DNA from 2 places in the Pullulanibacillus sp. KACC 23026 genome. Region 2 is predicted to be linked to the other one. Evidence: a T-box and tRNA genes for the amino acid it is inferred to sense, from the RefSeq annotation. Region 2 holds a T-box; the other holds one or more tRNA genes.
What was found. The T-box of region 2 lies ahead of leuS (leucine--tRNA ligase). A T-box ahead of a tRNA ligase gene usually reads a tRNA of that ligase, here a tRNA-Leu.
Positions count from the first base shown of each region.

Region 1 (11,178 bases), 1.1 Mb from region 2:
TGAAACGCGGGTGAACGGGCTGTCTCCGGATACCATTAACTCCATCAAGTCGGAATTCGCCAATATCGCGAAAAATGCAGCCACTTTCTTTTCCAATATGCTGTTATCACTTTTTCACTACGTTTCCCATAAATTAAAGTTGGTTATTGATTTTATTTTGGGGATTGTACTTGCCTATTTCCTGAGCTTAGATGTGAAAAGTTTTGAAAATAAAGTTCCAAAGACATTTAAAAAGATGGGTGCGTTTCTCAGAAATAATGTGCTGATCGGCATTGCCGGTTATTTAAAAGCTCAATTAAAACTGATTACGATAACCTTCTTAATCGTGGTCCTCTCATTAATTCTTATAAACTTTTTCATCACACCGGTTAAAAATATGATTTCGGTATCGGTATTGGCCGGTATTTTCGATATCTTACCGCTTCTCGGTGTTTCAACTTTGTTTGTTCCTTGGATTATTTATTCGTTTGTGGTTGGGAATCACTTGTTAGCGGTCTGTTTAATTGTTGTACTCGTCATTGTTATTGTCACCCGACATATTTTAGAGCCTAAGATTGCAGGGGATTCCCTCGGAGTGTCTGCTTTTATTATGCTTTCTAGCATGATTATTTCCGAATCCATTTTCGGTGTTGTCGGTATTTTCTTATCACCGATCTTGATCATCTTGATTAAATCCCTTTATCAGCAAGGGCACCTGCAAAAATGGATCCATGTACCGGAAGATGAGTTTTAATGGAAACAACAAACAGCATGAGGAGTGGTTTCACCGGCTAGATTTGCTTTTTTGACTATAGATTAAGCGGCTAAATGCGTTAAGACATTGGGCAATATATAGTTGGCATTTAATGGTGTTTAACTATATATTGCACATCCAATGATTGGAAAAGGTATGATGTAAGGGATTAATCATATAATAATTATAAAACTATAAATCTTCTAAGCATAGTGCTATACTATGATTTAGGTTATAATTGGGGCAGAATAGGGGTGCAGTTAGGTTAAAGACTTGGCTTGCTGAACGCCTAAGCAGAGGCTCCTGCATTTTTCTGCTAATCATCGATATAAGGATATGGTAAACATGAGCAGCGAACAAACTAGAACAGATGTAATCTTAATTGGTGCCGGAATTATGAGTGCGACTTTGGGGACACTTTTAAAGGAATTAGTTCCGGATTGGAAAATTTCAGTATTTGAGAAGCTTCCAAAAGCAGGTGAGGAAAGCTCAAATGAATGGAATAACGCAGGAACAGGCCATTCAGCGCTTTGCGAGCTCAACTATACCGTCGAAAAACCGGATGGATCTGTGGATATCAGTAAAGCAATTAACATCAATGAACAGTTCCAGGTTTCTAGACAGTTCTGGTCATATCTTGTAAATAGCAACTTGATTAGTAATCCAGAAGAGTTTATCAGGCCATTACCTCATATGAGCTACGTTTTCGGAGATGAAAACGTAACCTTTTTGAAAAAGAGGTTTGAAGCTTTAACAGCGAGTCCTTTGTTTGAAGGAATGGAATTTTCGGATGATCCAGAAAAGCTCAAGGAATGGATCCCGCTTATGATGAAAAATCGGACTTTTAATGAGGCGATCGCCGCCACCAAAATCGACTCCGGAACAGATGTCAATTTTGGTGCTTTAACACGTATGCTTTTTGATCATTTAGAGAGAAAAGATGTAGAGATTAACTATAATCATAGTGTCAAGAATATTAAACGGACGAGCGATGGACGCTGGGAATTAAAAGTTAAGGATCTTAATACCGGTGCTGTCGAACGTCATACGGCCAAATTTGTCTTCATCGGTGCTGGTGGTGGAAGCTTGCACATTCTTCAAAAATCAGGTATTCCTGAAGGCAAGCATATCGGTGGCTTCCCGGTCAGTGGAATCTTTATGGTATGTAAGAATCCGGAAGTCATTGAGCAGCATCATGCCAAAGTGTATGGCAAAGCGTCGGTTGGGGCTCCGCCAATGTCTGTTCCGCATCTGGACACACGATTTATTGATAACAAAAAATCATTGCTATTTGGACCGTTTGCCGGTTTCTCACCTAAGTTTTTGAAAACGGGGTCTATGTTTGATTTGATCACTTCCGTCAAACCGCATAATCTTCTAACTTTGCTTGCAGCTGGTGTCAAAGAGATGGCTTTGACCAAATACTTGATTCAACAGCTTATGTTATCTAAAGAACAGCGCATGGAAGAACTGCGTGTCTTTATTCCCGATGCTAAAAGTGAGGATTGGGATTTAGTGGTGGCTGGCCAACGCGTACAAGTCATCAAAGATACGGTTGACGGCGGGAAGGGAACCCTTCAATTTGGGACAGAGGTAGTAAGTGCTGCTGATGGCTCGATTGCTGCACTGCTTGGGGCATCACCTGGTGCTTCTACAGCCGTTCACGTCATGCTTCAGGTCCTAAAAAAATGTTTCCCAGAGCATTTAAACGAGTGGGAACCAAAATTAAAAGAAATGATCCCTTCCTATGGTCTCTCTTTAGAGGAGAACCCAGAGCTTTACCATGAGATCTTCGCTTCTACAGCTGAGACTCTCGGGTTAAATGAAAACAATTTAGTAGCAGAAGAACATGTCTCGAAATGAATTTTAAAAAAGAGGACCTCTCACTAAAAGGGTGAGAAGTCTTCTTGCTTCTGTTTTTTTAGAAAGAAACTAAAACGTTACTCATTTTCTTTCTAGAGTATTAAAATTGACTTTTTCTGTTAATAAGAGTAAATTATTTTATGGATATTAGTTCTAATAGGCGGGTGTGGCGGAATTGGCAGACGCGCTAGATTCAGGTTCTAGTGGTAGAAATACCGTGGGGGTTCAAGTCCCTTCATCCGCACTACAATTATGTTTGACAGTTAAATATAAATGATTTACAAGCATCCTCTTTAGAGTCTAGTGCTGATTAACTAGATTCTAAGGAGGATTTTTTATGGTTAGAAAAACAAAAAGGGTGGAAGTGAAGACAGAGCTAGCGTGCACGCTTTCTTAACTTCCATTTTATTGAAGCTAAAAAATGAGAGTAATAAAAAAGGAAATACGAATAAACATATATTATATATAATTCAATTGAACAATGTGAGTTTCGTTTGGTAAAGGTTTTGCGTAAACGCTACCAAAGAGTGGAGGAGAGTAAGGATGGGCGCAACGAAGAGGAAAATGGTGATTGTTTCACTGCTGTGCGGGCTGGGTTACATGATGTATTCTGTAGATCGTATGGTTATGTCATCGACGGTAGGGATGGTTGCAAAGCAATTCGGTTTAAACAAAGCGCAATCGGGTCTTGTTCTAAGTTCATTCTTTTATGGCTTCATTGCATTACTATTTATCGGTGGGCTTCTATCGGATAAATGGACAGGAAAACCGGTTGTGATCGCAGGACTTGTGTTATTTTCTTTTGCGACGGGAATGACCGGCTTAGCCACTGGACTAACTTCTATGCTGATCTATAGGATCATCACTGGGTTAGGAGAAGGCGCATTCTGGTCAGCTGCTACATTGGAAGTTGCTAATGTGACATCACAACAACAACGAACAAAGATCATGTCGCTTTATTGGTCAGGTTACCCAATCGGTGGATTTATAGGAACTTTTCTTGGCGCCAACTTAGCGCCTATTTGGGGATGGCAGGCTTCATTCTTTGTGGCTTGCGTATTAGGACTCGTCATTGCTTTATTATATGGAATTATGGTTAAACACGATAAGCAAGAACTGGCTAGTGCTGCAAAATTAGCAACAGAAAGAAAAAACGAAGAAAAAGTCTCTGTCTGGCAAGTTTTGAGATACCCTTCCGTTTGGATGCTGTCGATCTATTACCTTGTCCTGCTTTCAGGATGGTGGATTCTGCTTCTTTGGGCACCGACATTCTTAGGCAACGTGAAACAGATGGGGGCTGCTGAAGGCGGAACAATCGCCAGTTTTCTTGGGATTTCTGGAGCAGTAGGTGGATATATATTAGGAGTCCTTTGCGATAAGGGGAATCTCTCACGCAAGAAATCCATCCTTTTGTGGATTACATTTGTAAGCGGTATCTTGATGGCACTTCTAGCTTTATCACTTCCAACTTGGCTGACCATTATTCTTATATTCGCTCTTGGATTTTTCGGTTACCCAATCACACCGGTTATTTTGTCGATTACGTCCCAAGTGGTTCCGAAAGAAATGGTGGGGACTGCAACAGGACCTGTTATGAATATCGGAATGATCGCTGGAGGCGTTTCACCGGTTTTAGCAGGTGCCTTCTCCGATAAATACGGTATGACTCAAGTGTGGTGGATCGCAGGGATCGTCATGATCATTAGTTGCGTTTTCCTTTTCTTTAAAGTGGAAGAACAAGTAAACTAAACTGAAAAAGGGACCTTATGGTCATCTATAACGGATTCTCGTTCAGGTGGAAATGCAGATCCAACAGTCATGACTATGAAAATAATAAACGATCAAACATATACTGAATGGTGATCTTTAGTTTAAGAAGGAAGAAATATTAATTGGTGATCAAAAGCGTTTTTTAATAAAATTGGTTTATGGTTTTGTAATGACGAATTGGTAGTTATGACAACTTATGACCATTACTTTAGAGAAGCTTTTTATGCAGTTAAGAAAGGTGCGAAAAGCTGGAAAAAGAAATATTAGAATATGCAATTACCTATAAACATAAAAGGCGGATTTGCAGTAGAAAATCAATAAAGTTTGTTGGACGACGTACTTAGGAAAGATTTAATTAAGGAGCTATTACAATGAAGGAAATGGAATTAATTATAAACCTGATGAAAATGAAAAGGGATTTGAGCCCTGCCATAATATCACCGCCAATCCCTCTGCTTCTTACAATTAGACCAAAAACAGGCCCTTTTATCTCGACAATTTTGTAACCTTTGATGTTTTCTGTTGTAACGACTATCACATGAATGGCCTCCCTTTAAAAATTATATACAACGATTATTTGGGAACAACTATATTCGCCAAAGAAATCCGGCTATTAAAGGCCTTCTAACCCTATACAGAAAAAATCCAGTTCGCAATGTCCGCTATCACTTGATGATCCATATGTTGGGCAACCTTATACTCTTTTTTAGCTTTTCGAACTTCGCCATAAACAGATGGCATAAAGGCATGGTTCAAGTTTGGATAAAGTTTAAACGTCACATTCGATTTGTCTTCCAATAACTTTCTATAACCATTAAAATCTTTTTCCACTGAGACTTGAAAATCCTTTTCCCCTTGCAAGATCAATAGGGGTTTAGTCAAGACCTCCAGATAATCGGTTGAAGGGTGTTCACCCATTTCTTTTAAGTAGAAGGCTTTAACATATTTTCCTAAAACACGAGTTGATTTTGCTTCTTCATTACTTAATTGGTAGATGTTAGCCAATTTTGAAGACAGGGCGGCAACTTGTTTCCTTCCAATCCATTTCAAAAACGTGTTCAGCGATTTTAAAACCGCTTCATTTTGGTCCATAATAATTTCTTCAAATTTACGTGGAGACCCGGCCATGATAATGATTCCTGTAAAATGACCGCCCTCTGCATCAATCCGCGGGGCTAACATTCCGCCTAAGCTATGACCAATAATAAAGAGTTTGTTTGAATCAATTCGTGAATCGTTTCGCAAAAAGTTAGCTGCAAGGATCGCATCTTCAATGGTTTCTTCTTTGACAGATAATGAGCGATCATTTCTCATTTCTTTGCCATATACGAATGTTCTCTTATCATATCTCAATACCGCAATTCCTTTTTGCGACAACCCTTCAGCAAGGTCTTTAAAAGGAGCAATATTCCCAATTTGTTCATCCATATTCGTCGGACCAGAACCGTGAACTAAGACAACGGCAGGAACCAAGCCATCCATTCTTTTTGGGAGCGTTAATCGTCCATTAAGAGGAAAGTTGGTTGCTTCTCCAATTATAATTTTCTCGTCAGTCATGATCGTTACCTCCTCAAATTCCTAACAAGGGATTAGTTGCTATAAATTAGAAAACCGCATTCGCAACCACACATATTTCTCAGACTATTCTTTTATAAAATCTCGATTTAATTTCTCGATAATTTGTTTGTATTTCCGCTCATTGTGCAAAGAAATGAATGCAGGATTTTCAACAACACTTTGCAGGATGCTTTTTCGTATCGTTTTCTCATCTCGCGGAGCTTCAATGTCATAATCCTTCAACCAATTATCAATACGGTCAAAAAAAGAGTCTCCTTTTAATTCGTAGGGCAGAAGAGATGTTGTACAAATACAGACGTATTTTTCTAGCATTTCCAGTGCTTTTTCTTGGTTGTTTTGAATGCTGTAACCTTGTGCGGCAGCCAAATAAAGCAGGCACGTTATATTAGGATCCAGCTTTTCAACTTCAAAGACTTTAGTTATTTGAAGAAACCGATCAAGCGCTTGTTCAAATTTGCTAGGTTTGTCAGCAATCAATAGTAAATAAGACTGAGCTGGACCAAGAATACCACGCAGATGATGATAAAGGCCCACTTGTATAACTTCTTTTGCCTTCTCACTATTGCCAGTCATTTGATAGGCTTTAGAAAGCAAAAAGTGATCGCTGATTGGCGGTTTCAGTGTTTCATCAAGCAGTTCAATTGCTTCCAATGGTTGATTTAAGATGATATGACAAATTGTTTCAAATGAATTAGCTTGTTTCGTGATCCAAATGTCATCACATTCTTTTTTTATTCGTCGGCACAAATCGATCGTTTCTTGTAATAGGGCTTCCTGTTTTTCTTTATCCTTTGCAAGCATATAATGATTCACAAATAGTTTAGCTATTTGAAGCAATAGGGGAAAACAGGCGTAATACTTTTTTATTAGTTTACGGCATTCAATGAGAACTTCGTTAAAAGTCTTATGGCTAAACTCCGATGCGAGATGGTGATACGTTTTCTTTATCGTTTCTTTAGTCATTTGCGGCGAATAACCAATAAGTTCATCAATACTAATGTTAAAAAAGGAGGATAATTGTGGAAGCAAAGTGATGTCCGGATAGCTTTTATCAGTTTCCCATTTTGAGACAGAAGCTTTTGTCACACCGATATACTCAGCCAGCTGATCTTGAGTGATCCCTTTTTCGTTCCTCTTTGCTGAAATCACCTTTGCAATATTAATATCCTTCAACATCATTTCACCCCTTTAATTTAATTAAAGGGTATTTAACCTATAATATCAATGGACTTACACGATATTTCGGTTGATAATATCAACCGTTAGGAAACAATGGCTATGTTTTTCGAGAAAAATCAAGAATTAAGAAAGCACTCATAGAATGGGTTATTAAGCATTCTAAGATCATTTACTTAACTAACCGGCAGTGTATAATCAATAAAATTGAAGAGACGCTTTTATGATAGTTTAACTTTTAAAAGGAAAATAATGATATGCTAAAAAACAGAGAATGTTCCATTACTTCATATTGGTTTTAAGTTTAGAAGGAACGAGAAGAAATTCGCTTGTTATAGATGGTCGAACATTTAATGAGTATTATATGTCAAAACTATTGTAAAAATTTTAATTCTGTTAAAGAGGGCGAATGTTCAAGAAAAAAATTGCTAATCTGTGAAAAAAGCTTTGAGAACCAAAGCTAGGGGGTAATAGGGTGCTAAAAATTTCAGGTGTTTCGAAGCGTTTTGGCGAGAAGGTGGCAGTGGATGATCTCGATATGACCGTCATGGATGGCGAGGTGATGGGGCTTATCGGGCAAAATGGAGCGGGCAAGACCACGACTTTTCGGATGATCCTCAACTTTATCAAAGCAGACAGCGGCAGTATAAGCTGGAACGGGGCGCCTATCACTCAGGCGTTTAAGAAGAAAATCGGTTTTCTGCCAGAGGAACGCGGACTTTACCAGAAAATGACGGTTGAGGATCAGGTTGTCTATTTTGCGGAGCTGCACGGAATGAAGCGGGCAGATGCGCGGACGAAGCTCAATCAATGGCTGACACGGCTTGAGGTCGTGGGGAAAGCGACAGATAAGGTGCAGGCGCTCTCCAAGGGTAACGCCCAGAAGGTTCAGTTCATTGCGACACTAATCCACGAACCGGAGTTTTTGATTTTGGATGAGCCTTTTACGGGGCTTGACCCAGTCAATACCGAACTCCTTCGCAATGAAATTAAGCGGATAAAGGAGCAGGGAGCGGTGGTTATCTTCTCCAATCACAATATGAGCGATGTGGAGCTTCTTTCGGATAATTTGACGATGTTGAAAAATGGTAAAACTGTGCTGCAAGGAGGCGTACAAGCTATTCGCGAGTCCTATGGTCGCACGCGAATTTTTCTGCAATCGGATATTACTGATGAGGAACTACGCGGTTTTGCAGGCGTGCAGTCAATCAAAAAGCAAGCGGGAGGTCGTGTGGTGCAAGTCACTGACGAGGCGGTCGGGCACGAGATTTTCAAGCGTGTGAGTGCATCTGGTTACGTGCAAGCCTTTATGCAGGCGCCGCCGACATTGGATGAAATCTTTCGGATGAAGGTTGAACACGACCAGAGCGTTCAACCTTCGGGTAACGTGAGCGCGGGAGGTGGCAACTAATGGATCAACTCTGGCTTGTAGCCAAAAATGCTTATCTGAAGCGGCTGAAGTCCTTTAGCTTTTGGGCGTTGGTCATTGGGCCGCTCCTTGTGCCTATCATCGCCATCGGAATCTCCTATCTGAATGTCAATCGCGACACACCGAAGCTTGCTGTGGTGAATGAACCCTCTCTAGAGCAGGCTCTGAAGCAGGAGAAGTCAATTGATGCGACGATTTCTGAGGTTGCAAGTAAGTCTGAGGCACAAAAGCAGCTCCATAATCATGATATTGATGCTTTTCTTACCTTTGATAACAGTACGGAGAAGTTTCAACTGATAGCAACGTCAAAGACGGAAGGGAAAATCGATGAAACGAGTGTTCGGACGGCACTGACACAGCTCTTGATTGAGAAGCGTGCGGCGCAGATGCATCTGACGAGTGCCGAAGTCGCAACCCTTTTGCAGCCTGCTCAACTCTCGATTGTCACGCAAAATGCAGCTGAAACAACGCTTAGTGAAACACAGATTGGGGCTAATAGCCACCTTGCGATTTTCACTGTCATTGTTATCTTTATTTTCCTGACCCTCTACACAGGCGTCATTTCGCAGGAAATCGCAAATGAGAAGTCGAATCGTATCATGGAAATCTTACTTGCCGTGACGTCGAGCCGCGTGCAGTATTATGGCAAGACGCTTGGCGTGATGCTGCTCGCGCTTACACATATCGCGATTTATGCGATCGGCGGAACGGCACTCTACTTTGGCTTTAGAGGCAATAGTGTCGTCAAGCAGGTGACCTCGATGTTGGCGGGGTTGAATACAGGCTTTCTAATTTTTATTGCCTTGATGACCATTATCGCGGTAGTGGGCTTCCTGCTGCTGGCGTCCATCATTGCCTCGCTTGTCAACGACCAGAGTCAAGCTCAGCAAGCCACACAGCCTGTCGTTTTTTTAAGCATGATTGGTTATATTTCAAGCTTTGCGCTGGCTTCGAATCCGAGTAATGTCGTCTTACAAGTCATGTCCTTCATTCCCTTTCTCTCGCCGACCATGATGCCGACACGCTTCGCCAATCTGTCTGTCGGAGCGGGTGAGGCTTGGATAGCGCTTTTGCTGCAGGTCATCGCTGTGGGATTGGTTGCCTATTTCGGTGAACGCGTATATTCACGCAATGTCCTGTCTTATAGCGAAGGTAACCTTATTCGGCAGCTTTTCCGTAATATTCGCTGGGAAAGACAGGGTTCAACTGCTCAAGCCCCAACGCAAGAGACGAAAAGCGGCCGACGACGGAGCCTCAATCAGCGGCTCGGTATACGCAATCGGCTGATCATTGCCGGAATTATCATCATCGTGGTTTTAATCCGTTTATACCTGAAAAGCAGAAGTTAAACGGTTACGACTTCAATAATAGATCTAACCACTTTAGACGACAACGATTTTAGTTGTCGTCTTTTTTATCCTTTAAGAAATTGGCAATACTACTAGAAACAGTATATAAAAGGCACTATTCTATTGGAGGAAGTCATGAAAAAGACGATTGCTGATTTGCTTATTGAATCACTTGTAAAAGCCGGAGTTAAGCGGATTTATGGAATTGTTGGGGATTCTTTGAATGCCGTTTTGGATGCTATCAGACGTTCTGAAAAAATTCAATGGATCGGAGTCAGACACGAAGAAGTAGCCGCTTTTGCTGCCGGCTCAGATGCTTTATTAACGGACAGTATCGCTGTTTGCGCAGGAAGCAGCGGTCCTGGGAATCTTCATTTAATTAATGGTTTATACGATTGTCACAGGAGCCGCATTCCTGTATTAGCGATTGCTGCCCATATTCCAAGTCATGAAATTGGCGGAGGTTATTTCCAGCAGACTCGTCCAGAGGAGCTTTTTAGACAATGCAGCTGTTTCAGTGAGACGGTTACCCGGCCTGAACAAATGCCTCGAATGGTCACGCTTGCTTTACAACACTCAATCGCCCAACAAGATGTATCGGTCCTTGTACTTCCAGGAGATGTGGCTGCCTTAACGGATGAGGAGTCCGTTCCAGAACAAGTCATTCACGTGTCAAAACCGGTGATTCGTCCACCAGAGAAAGAATTAAAACAGCTTGCCGACTTTCTCAATAAAGGAAAACGAATCACCTTGCTTTGCGGTGCGGGCTGTGAAGGGGCGCATTCGCAATTAATGACTCTATGCGATCGATTAAAATCGCCAATGGTCATTGCGCTCAGAGGAAAAGAGTTTCTAGAATATGATAATCCTTATTCAGTCGGTCTAACAGGGTTAATTGGCTATTCTTCAGGTTATCATGCCATGATGGATTGTGATGTTCTGTTAATGCTGGGAACTGATTTTCCGTATCGTCAGTTTTTCCCTAAGGACGCCGACATTCTTCAAGTCGATATACGGCCGCAACATTTGGGGAGAAGGGCTGATTTAAAGCTAGGTGTATGCGGAGATGTTAAAGAAACCATTGAGGCATTACTTCCTTATCTCACAGAGTCTCATGACTCGCGGCATCTTGAAAAATATGTTTCTGATTACCAAAAAGTTCGAACTCATCTAGATGAGCTGGCAACAGGAAAACCTGGTCATCCACCTATTCATCCCCAGTATTTAACAAAAGTAGTCAGTGATTGGGCAAATGAGGATGCCGTCTTTACTTGTGATGT
Region 1 is NZ_CP119107.1:2,343,286-2,354,463, forward strand. It holds gene PU629_RS10970 (AI-2E family transporter) at 1-733, shown strand, start outside; gene PU629_RS10975 (malate:quinone oxidoreductase) at 1,079-2,596, shown strand; tRNA gene PU629_RS10980 (tRNA-Leu) at 2,757-2,840, shown strand; gene PU629_RS10985 (MFS transporter) at 3,140-4,345, shown strand; partial or broken gene PU629_RS10990 (heavy metal-binding domain-containing protein) at 4,779-4,904, opposite strand; gene PU629_RS10995 (alpha/beta hydrolase family protein) at 4,997-5,923, opposite strand; gene PU629_RS11000 (helix-turn-helix domain-containing protein) at 6,008-7,120, opposite strand; gene PU629_RS11005 (ABC transporter ATP-binding protein) at 7,596-8,531, shown strand; gene PU629_RS11010 (ABC transporter permease) at 8,531-9,898, shown strand; gene poxB (ubiquinone-dependent pyruvate dehydrogenase) at 10,034-11,178, shown strand, end outside.
Region 1: it encodes a tRNA-Leu, which carries the amino acid that the T-box ahead of leuS (leucine--tRNA ligase) is inferred to sense. The anticodon was not compared.

Region 2 (11,178 bases):
TTTGAACCGTTGTACTCTCTTCTACCATTTTATCAATATAAGATTTGCGGGAAATCCAGTAACGTATTAAAACAATAAGGCCTGCCAGAGCGCCCATAAAGGCTCCAAATGTCACAAAGCTGACTGCAATGGATACCTTTGCATGATAAGTTCCTTTTACCGTCGCCATGATCACATAAGCACCCGCGAGTCCAAAGACTACACGGACAATTTGTTCGACTGTCTGGGAGACAGCAGTTGGTCCCATAGATTGAAAGCCTTGGAAATAACCGCGAATTAAGCTCATAGCCGGGACAAGGATTAACGCGAAGCTTGTGACCCGCATAACCGTTGTTAGCGGCTGGACCAATTCTTTAGGTGCGCCTAAAGCAAAAACCGGAGCAAACCCATACATGACGAGAAACCCAATGATACCCGTTAAGGTCATTAACAGAAGACCTGATTTGAATAACCTTCTCCCTGTGTAATAATCCCCTAACGCATTGTATTTCGCCACAAACTTTGAGACCGCTAATGGAATCCCCACCGTCGAAATACTTAAAATAATGGAATACGGTGTATAAGCAAGCCCATACAAAGTTCCCCCATCAGGACCGACGATTGGATATAATGGAATGACAAATAACATCCCTAGAAATTTAGTAAAAAAAGTGGCCGCTGACAGAATCAGCGTTCCACGAATCATACGGGAACCGGACATCATGACAACCCCTGACTGTATACGAATTACAAGTACGAACCATTCACACTATATAAGAAATAGTTTTAGTATTAACAAAAATTCACTCCTCTAAATCTCTTGTATTTTATCACACTTCTTTAGAATTAATAGTTACAAACTAGGAATTGTTAAAAAAATAGTCGAATTATGTAAGGAGAAATTTGGCATAGTGTCTCAAGTCATGGTATTCAATAACAAAAATACCCCCATGCTCAAAACCTTTTCACACCATAGATGCTTTCAAATGAAAAACGACTGCCATTTGCTTAAGCAGCCGTTATTATGTGCCTTATTGGATTAACTTCTAACTTCGCCTGTCCAGTTCATCATACCGCCAACCATATTGTAAACATCAAATCCTTGAGAGGCAAGATACTCCGCTGCTCTTTGACTGCGACCGCCAGAACGGCAAACCATAACAAGAGGTTGGCTTCGATCAAGCTCGTCCATTCTCTCCGGAATTTCTGATAAACGAATATGAATCGCTTCCGGAATCATGCCCGCCTCAACCTCTTCATCCTCACGCACATCAACCACTTGAAGCGTCTGATCCCTGGACTCTAAACGCCCTTCAAGCTCTTGAGGCGTAATCGTTTTAACTTCTGTCATAAAAAGCAACTCCTTTATCTGAAATAAAACCCACTCTATAACGCACTAAGGTTCAACCTATATTTTGTCTTTTTCACCCCATGAATGTCAAGAATGCACGCCTTAGGATGAGGCACAGCTTCTTGGATTTTTCACAAACCTTTTTGGATTTCCCTCGCGCTCCTTGGGATGAGGCGCATCTTCTAGGATTTTCCGCGCACCTTCTGGGATATTTGACAAACCTTCTTGGATTTTTGGCTGACCTTCTCGGATTTTTCACAAACCTTTTTGGATTTTCCTCGCGCTCCTTAGGATGAGGCACAGCTTCTTGGATTTTTCGCGCACCTTCTTAGATCTTTGACAAATCTTCTTGGATTTTTGGTTGACCTTCTTGGATTTTTCACAAACCTTTTTGGATTTTCCTCGCGCTCCTTGGGATGAGGCACATTTTCTTGGAATTTTCGCGCACCTTCTTAGATCTTTGACAAACCTTCTTGGATTGTTGGCTGACCTTCTCAGATTTTTCACAAACCTTTTTGGATTTTCCTCGCGCTCCTTGGGGTGAGGCGCAGCTTCTGGGATTTTTCGCGGACCTTCTGGGATATTTGACAAACCTTCTTGGATTGTTGGCTGACCTTCTCAGATTTTTCACAAACCTTTTTGGATTTTCCTCGCGCTCCTTGGGATGAGGCACAGCTTCTTGGATTTTTCACCGACCTTCTTAGATCTTTGACAAACCTTCTTGGATTGTTGGTTGACCTTCTCGGATTTTTCACAAACCTTTTAGGATTTTCCTCGCGCTCCTTGGGGTGATGCGCAGCTTCTAGGATTTTTCGCGCACCTTCTGGGATCTTTGACAAATCTTCTTGGATTTTTGGTTGACCTTCTTGGATTTTTCACAAACCTTTTAGGATTTTCCTCGCGCTCCTTGGGGTGAGGCGCAGCTTCTTGGATTTTCCGCGCACCTTCTTAGATCTTTGACAAATCTTCTTGGATTGTTGGCTGACCTTCTCAGATTTTTCACAAACCTTTTAGGATTCTCCTCTCCGCCCCATGAAGTGAGGCACAGCTTCTAGGATTTTTCGCGCACCTTCTTAGATCTTTGACAAACCTTCTTGGATTGTTGGTTGACCTTCTCGGATTTTTCACAAACCTTTTAGGATTTTCCTCGCACCCCTTGGGATGAGGCACAGCTTCTTGGATTTTTCACCGACCTTCTTAGATCTTTGACAAATCTTCTTGGATTTTTGGTTGATCTTCTTGGATTTTTCACAAACCTTTTTGGATTTTCCTCTCCGCCTCATGGGATGAGGCACAGCTTCTTGGATTTTCCGTGCACCTTCTGGGATCTTTGACAAATCTTCTTGGATTGTTGGTTGACCTTCTTGGATTTTTCACAAACCTTTTAGGATTCTCCTCTCCGCCCCATGAAGTGAGGCACAGCTTCTAGGATATTTTTCACAGCTTCTTAGATCTTTGACAAACCTTCTTGGATTGTTGGCTGACCTTCTCAGATTTTTCACAAACCTTTTAGGATTCTCCTCTCCGCCCCATGAAGTGAGGCACAGCTTCTTAGATTACTTTCTTTACGTTATTGGTAAACAAAGCAGGCCCCTTGCTGTAAGGGGCCTGCTTTGTTTTTAGTCATCTATTCGTTTATTTGGCGACTATGTTGACTAGTTTTCCTGGGACGACGATGACTTTTACGATGTGCTTTCCTGCGGTTTGTTCTTTAATGATGTCATCGTTGAAGGCTAGTTTTTCGAGTTCTTCTTTGTTCATGTCGGTTGGAACGGTTGCCTTGTTGCGGACTTTTCCGTTGATTTGGAGCACGATTTCAACCTGGGATTCGGTTAATTTGCTTTCATCGTAGGTTGGCCAGCTGTTCAAGCTGACTGGCGCTTCATTTCCAAGGACCTCCCATAATTCTTCCGCAAGATGCGGAGCGATTGGCGCTAGAAGCTTCACAAAGCCTTCCACATAGACCTTTGGAATTACGTCTTGTTTGTATGACTCATTAATAAACACCATTAATTGGGAAATCCCTGTATTAAAATGAAGATTTTCGTAATCCTCTGTGACCTTTTTCACCGTTTGATGATAAACACGCTCGAGTCCTTCAAGTGATGCGTTATCTTGAACTTTCTCAGATAAGCGATGATCTTGAGTTACAAACAAGCGCCATATACGGTCTAAGAAGCGGCGTGAACCATCCAAACCTTCCTCGGACCAAGCGATTGAGGCATCAAGAGGACCCATGAACATTTCATACACTCTTAACGTGTCAGCACCATGAGTTCGAACAATCTCATCCGGATTCACAACGTTTCCTTTTGATTTACTCATTTTCTCATTGTTAGAGCCCAAGATCATTCCTTGGTTGAACAACTTTTGGAACGGTTCCTTCGTTGGTACGATTCCTAGATCATATAAAACTTTATGCCAGAAACGCGCGTATAAAAGGTGAAGAACGGCATGCTCAGCACCGCCAATATACACATCAACAGGAAGCCATTTTTTAAGAAGTTCAGGGTCACCAATTGCCTGATCGTTATGTGGATCAATAAAGCGCAAATAGTACCAGCAGCTTCCCGCCCATTGAGGCATGGTGTTGGTTTCGCGGCGCCCTTTCTTCCCTGTTTCAGGATCGACTACTTCCACCCAGTCTTTAATGTTCGCAAGTGGTGATTCACCGGTACCAGACGGACGAATTTCACTTGTTTTTGGCAACATTAACGGGAGCTCTTCCTCAGGAACAGGTACCATCTCGCCATCTTCCATATGGATAATTGGAATCGGCTCACCCCAATAACGCTGGCGGCTGAAGAGCCAATCACGCAAACGGTAAGTCACTTTACGAGTTCCAATGCCCTTTTCTTCTAACCAATCGATAATTTTTGCAATTGCCTCAGCCTTATTTAAGTCATTAAGGAAGCCTGAATTAATATGTGGACCGTCTCCAGTGAAGGCTTCTTTCGTGACATCTCCGCCTTCCACAACCGGTACAATTTTCAAGCCGAATTTTTGAGCAAATTCAAAGTCACGTTCATCATGAGCCGGTACCGCCATGATCGCCCCTGATCCGTATGTGATAAGGACGTAATCCGCGATCCAGATCGGCAATTTTTCACCGTTAACAGGGTTAACCGCATAAGCTCCTGTAAAAACACCTGTCTTTTCTTTTGAAAGCTCTGTCCGCTCTAAATCGCTCTTGCTCGCTACCTGAGTTCGATATTCTTCAACAGCCTGACGCTGTTCCGCTGTCGTGATTTGATCCACTAATTTATGTTCAGGGGCTAGTACAGCATAGGTAGCTCCATAAAGCGTATCAGGGCGCGTCGTAAACACTGTGATGAAGGCATCTTCATGACCGTCAATTTCAAAGTTAACCTCTGCCCCTTCAGAGCGGCCGATCCAATTCCGCTGCATTTCCTTGATGCTTTCCGGCCAATCGACTTCTTCTAAATCTTCAATCAAGCGGTCCGCATAGGCAGTAATTTTCAGCATCCACTGACGCATTGGTTTACGGATTACCGGATGTCCGCCGCGCTCACTTTTTCCATCAATCACTTCTTCATTAGCTAAAACGGTTCCGAGAGCCGGACACCAGTTGACAGGCACCTCATCGATATAGGCGAGCCCTTTTTTATACAATTGCAAGAAGATCCACTGTGTCCATTTATAATAATTTGGATCAGTTGTATTAAGTTCACGATCCCAATCATAAGAGAAACCGAGCTCTTGAATTTGACGTTTAAAGGTGGCGATATTTTTCGCGGTGAATTCTGCTGGGTCGTTACCGGTATCTAATGCATATTGCTCTGCTGGCAAACCAAACGCATCCCAGCCCATTGTGTGAAGAACTTCATAGCCCTGCATTCTTTTTAAACGAGCCAAGATATCGGTTGCAGTATAACCTTCAGGGTGTCCAACATGAAGTCCCGCTCCTGAAGGATAAGGAAACATGTCCAAGGCATAGTATTTTTCTTTGTCCGAAACACTGTCCGTTTTAAAAGTCTTATTCGACTCCCAATAATGCTGCCATTTCTTTTCAATCTCTCTGTGATTAAAGCTCATGGTAAATCCCCCTTTGCCATCTCTATTGACATCCATACCTAGTTACCTAGTTCCACCCTCTAGTATCGACCCATTCTTTCCACTTTTAAAAGCATAGAGATAAGTCTTTTTTTCTAGCGGCTGTAGAAATAAAAAAATCTCCCGCCCCAAACAACTTGTAAGGGACGAGAGATGCTTTCACAAATTCCCGCGGTACCACCCGAAATTGGCGTCATAATTGACACCCGCTTGAATACCGTAACGCGGCTGACGGCGACCCCTAGTCAAATTCTTTTTTCAGGGCCGCAACTTAGGAGGGGAGTTCACTTATCTGTCATGTTGATTTGCACCAACCATCAACTCTCTAACATAGAGGGGTCTCTATTAATGACCTTAATAAGTTACTAGTCCTCTTCAATGTTTTTATAATCATTAGTTTTTAACATTTTATTAAAAAAAATCGATTTTTGTCAAGTATTTCTAAGATTAAAGGCTTTTGTTTCCGATTTTGCCCTCTTCTTTTCAAGATAGAGAGGAAAATCGTAAAAATAAGCAATCAGGCCTGCGACAATATAAAGCAAAATAAGAGCTAGAAATAAGAGATGAATCGAGGCCTGGTCAACAATCAAGCCGCCAACGAGCGGACCCACCATGCGTCCGGCGGTGGCCGTACTATTGACGAACCCTTGGTAAAAACCGATTCTGCTTTTCGGAGCAAGCTCATTGGCAATCGTTGGAACGGCTGGCCAGACAAACATTTCTCCCAATGTTAAGACCATCATCGCAATGGCAAAGCCTTGGAAATGTTGGACTCTCAATAATATAAGGTAGGAGGAGACAAATAAACAAATTCCGATCGCCATCTGTATTTTGAGTGAATGAATTCGCTTGGTTACTTGCTTAAGGAGTGGCTGGCCAATCACAATAATCAATCCATTTAAGGTCCACAACAAACTGTAGCGGTTTAACGACAAGCCAAGCTGCTGTGTATAAGAAGCTATTGTTGACTGCCACTGAACATAGGCAATCCAGCTTAAGAAAAAGGCAACGCTGACCCACATCAAAGCATAAAAAGGGGCTTTTTGCTTAATTCTTTGCTTCTTTTGATCAAACACATTCGAAATATGGACGTCCTTTTCCTTTGAGTGACGATCCATGCCGCGATAGCAGACAAAAACTAAGGCCAAAAATAGAAGATAGAGCACAGCATTGACAAAAAAGCTCAATGTAAAGGAAATCGCGGCGAGAAAGCCGCCTAATGATGCGCCAATCGCTACACCGAGGTTTTGAGCCACGTATAAGGAATTATAGGCGCGGCGTCCCCCTTCCGGCCAGTTCGCTCCAGCCATAGCGTACATAGCAGGAAACATCAGACTGGAGCCAAATCCGATGATGATTAACAAGATCGCGTATGGATACAAGCTGTGAAAGGCGGTCAATAGAAATGTCGCTAAACACGATATCGCAGCGCCAACCAGCACCACTTTATATCCGCCAAGCCGGTCATAAAGAGAGCCGCCGACAAGATTCCCCAATATACCTGCTGCATTATAGAGCATTAATAAAAATCCTGAAAATGTTAAACTGGCTCCCAAATGGTCATGAATAAAAATCGTATTTAACGGCCAAATAATGGACGAACCCGTAATATTCACAGCCATCCCAATGATTAATAACCAATTATTTCTAGGCATGTCGTCACTCCATTCCACTTCCTTAAAGCAGAATCTGCTCAAAGCAGCACCTTCCCTTAAGGTAGTTCCCGCTTAAACCAAAATCAGTGTAACCTTTATTATTTTCCGTGACAATTCCATTTCCGATAGTCAGAATTTTAAATATGAACCGCCCTCCCACTAAAACTTACCTGATGGCTCTTCCTTTCTTATCATTTCTAACCGTGCTACAATGGGAACAGATCTGCCCTTAAACCTCTCACATTAGAGGTTTTTTAATTGGGAATTAATCGCATCTGAACAACTGGCAAGGTTATCATCTAATCGAAAGAAAAACGACAAAATCTGTGATAGATGTTTAAGAACGAAAGGCTGAGGCTTATGACGATTCCAAAACACTTTGGTGACCAAAAGCGCTATTATTCATGGAATACTTTTTTGAAAAATAAATTCGGTGAAAAGATCTTTAAAGTTCCATTAGACGGTGGTTTTGATTGCCCGAACCGTGACGGGAAGGTTGCCCATGGCGGTTGCACCTTCTGCAGTCAAAAAGGATCTGGTGACTTTGCCGGAGACAGACGTGATGATCTTGTGACACAATTCAATACGATTAAAAATCAACTGCATGAAAAGTGGAAAACCGGGAAATACATCGGCTATTTCCAAGCTTTTTCTAACACCTATGCACCTGTAGAAGTCCTGCGAGAGCGCTACGAGGTCATTCTCGAACAGGAGGGGGTTGTCGGCTTATCTATTGCTACACGCCCTGATTGCTTGCCGGATGATGTGCTGGATTATCTTGCTGAGCTGAACGAACGGACTTATCTATGGGTTGAGCTCGGTCTTCAATCGGCACACGATCAAACGGGTATCTTAATCAATCGCGCTCATGATTATCAATGCTTTGTGGACGCCGTGGAAAAGCTCCGAGCACGTAACATTAATGTGTGCACCCATATAATTAACGGTTTGCCTCAGGAAACCCCTGAGATGATGCTAGAAACAGCCAAAAAAGTAGCGGAATTAGATGTTCAAGGCATTAAGATTCATTTATTGCATCTATTGAAAAAGACGGCGATGGTCAAGCAATATGAAAAAGGCTTAGTGGAACTGCTTGATTTTGAGACCTATATTAAACTTGTCGCCGATCAGCTCGAAATATTGCCGCCAGATATGACTATTCACCGTTTGACTGGTGACGGCCCGCCCGATCTTCTAATTGGACCAATGTGGAGTTTAAAGAAATGGGAAGTGCTGAATGCGATTGATGCGGAACTTGCTAAACGAAACAGCTGGCAAGGAAAATATTATCAACCGGTTCAGGAGCTGGCGCAGTGACATTAAGAACAGCGGTTCAGGTTGCCAAACAACTCGCATCTGAACGAATGATTTCTGGTGGGCTTGTGGTTGATGCGACAGCTGGCAATGGGCACGACACCCTATGGCTGGCAGAGCTAGTTGGACCAACAGGCCGAGTAGTTGCCTTTGACATTCAAGAGCAGGCCATTCAGCAGACGTCGAAACGTCTCGAGGAAGCAAAGCTCAGCCAACGTGTTACACTTGTTCACGATAGCCATCATCTGGCTCTCAATCACTTACCACAAGAACCGCTCGACCTTGTCCTATTTAATCTTGGTTACCTGCCCGGTGGAGACAAGCATATCGTCACCCGCTTTGACACAACGAAAGAGGCATGCATAAGCTTTCTTTCTGCATTAAAGCCTGGTGGCCTGCTTATTCTTGTCCTGTACCCCGGTCATCCTGAAGGCGCCCTTGAAGCAGAACAACTGGAACAATGGGCGGCAACCCTTGACCAGAAACGCTTTACCGCACAAAAAATAGGCATGTTGAATCAAGCGAATCACCCTCCCTATGTCATTGCCATAGAAAAAAGAGACCAAGTCAACCATTAATTAATGGACTTGGTCTCTTCTTTATTTAAATAAACAAATCGCCTTTCCCTCATGTAACGGATTTTGCTGACACAGTTTAGATTATATCCCCGGTTTTAGACGCCGATACAGCCATCCATTCACAAAGAAGAACAGACCGGATCCACCGGCTTGACTAATGATCTTCCGTGCTAGCGAGCGGACATTTTTCTGAGCTTTTACCTTTTGATCCGCGAGATAAATCCCCAACAGCCCGCGATTAATCATTCGGTGAAAATTCTTATCAGGCAATTTAGCAATGCTTATATCGGACTGCTCAATAAAATGATGAAAGCGTTCGATCATGGTCGCTTCGTCTTCATAATAAAAACAAAAATTTAAATCGCCGCCCTGCTTATCTTCATCTTGATCCACAAAATAATCAAGCAAAATATGCAGACCTTGTACCCAAGGAAAATAACCGTCTTTTAACTGATGGACAAGTTCGTCCATTTTTATTTGTGCCAGACCATAAGAGACGATACAAAAAATTCCAAGCGTTGACCCCGAACAAGCCGAAAACTCATACCAGGTCATTTCAGGAAGCCTCGATTGATGATATTTAAACCATTCTTGCAGACGGGGCACACGCTCATCTTGTTTAACGTGTTTATGTACTTGTAAGTCACTGTAATAGCCTTCGAGCTCCCACAAGGCAGGCTGGATCACTTTCAGATCCTGAATTTTACCTAATTGATGCTGACACGTCTTTACAAGTTCTGCTAAATACCCACCGTCTTCCCGTTCTTTACGGAATCGATAATAGTCGCTGACTGGAGCACCAGGAGTCAAGGCATGATGCATCGATTCATGTAATGCTCGAAAATCATTCGGATCAAGTGATGTGCTTCGATCACACAAATTATCGAGATAGTCGCTGATGGTTTGATAGGCAACAATAAAGGATACCGCATCGTCCAAATTTTCTTTGGCTAAGAGGCTGTAAATGCCGCCGCCTTCACAGTGAAATGTCTTTCCACGAATGCTGGACAAAGCTTGATTTCTCAATTCTTGATCCGGGATCGCTAATGCGCGCTCCTTCCAGTAGTTCAATTTTTGATGGACTTTCGGCAACACATGACGGTAGATTTTCGTCATCAACCCCAAAGGCCGTTTTGGAATCTTCATGGAAGCACCTCTTATCTATGAAAAATTGAACCTGTCCTATCGAATATAAGGGTCAGATGAAAGCCTCTACCTTCTACAACATTAGATAAAAGCTTTAATCCGCCTGGTTAAAAATAGAAAAACAGTCTCACGCTCTGGTTCATTAAAGACTTCATGGTAAAAGTCTTTCCATTCTTTATAGTGTTTGTTCGCTACCGGCAGTTGTCTAAACCATCGATAAACCGCATGCTTATCAACAATTCGGTCCGCTCCTGCTTGCAATATAATCGTTGGGACATTAGGGAAGCGGTGAATTCGATTAGTGGCTTCCTTCATCGCTTGATCCAGCTCAAAATACCATCTGACAGAAATGCGTTTCACAATCAAGGGGTCGTTCGCATCCTGCTTTAAGACGTCCTCATTACGAGTGGCTAAAATATTTTCACCCGACCGCTTAATCGGTACCTTAATCGTAGGCAGAAAACGATTAACAGGATGAAGGACTCGTTTGACCCACTCAGGAGGCGGAACGACAAGTCCGAGGCACGGTGATGAAAGAATCACCAAATCAGGGTGAATGGCCGTCTCTTCTAGTGTCCGGATAACAGAAAGGCCGCCAAGACTATGGCCTAATAAGAGGATCGGTAAACCGAACTGCTCGGCACACTCGTACCAGCTCTTTACTGCATCAATATATTCATCAAATGAATCAACATGTCCTCTATTTTTTGGAGATCTCCCTTGCCCGGGCAAATCCCCCATGACAACATGAAACCCTTCATCTAACCATTTTTTCCGCAGCCAATGGTAACGCCCATGGTGCTCCCCTGCACCATGAACCATGACAACGACTCCCTTTGGCTGTAATTTGGTTTCCCATACCCACATATTATGTCCACCTCTTTGATTGCTGAGCTCGGTCTAAGGTCTCTGATGTAACCTTTTATGTATCTACAGGGACCAAGTTTTTTGTTAGGCACGCACTCTGTTTATTTATACGTTCAAAAGCATAAAGAGGTGATTAAATTCGTTTCTTTTATAGTTTAACATTTTTTAGAAAAAGCGAAAAATCAATTTCATCACTCATCGTGGGTCCCAAGCT
Region 2 is NZ_CP119107.1:1,277,425-1,288,602, reverse strand. It holds gene PU629_RS05655 (putative polysaccharide biosynthesis protein) at 1-700, opposite strand, end outside; gene PU629_RS05650 (rhodanese-like domain-containing protein) at 1,019-1,330, opposite strand; gene leuS (leucine--tRNA ligase) at 2,966-5,386, opposite strand; T-box leader at 5,544-5,792, opposite strand; gene PU629_RS05640 (MDR family MFS transporter) at 5,836-7,059, opposite strand; gene mnmL (tRNA modification radical SAM protein MnmL/YtqA) at 7,420-8,376, shown strand; gene mnmM (tRNA 5-(aminomethyl)-2-thiouridylate-methyltransferase MnmM) at 8,373-8,951, shown strand; gene PU629_RS05625 (tetraprenyl-beta-curcumene synthase family protein) at 9,033-10,097, opposite strand; gene PU629_RS05620 (alpha/beta fold hydrolase) at 10,179-10,964, opposite strand.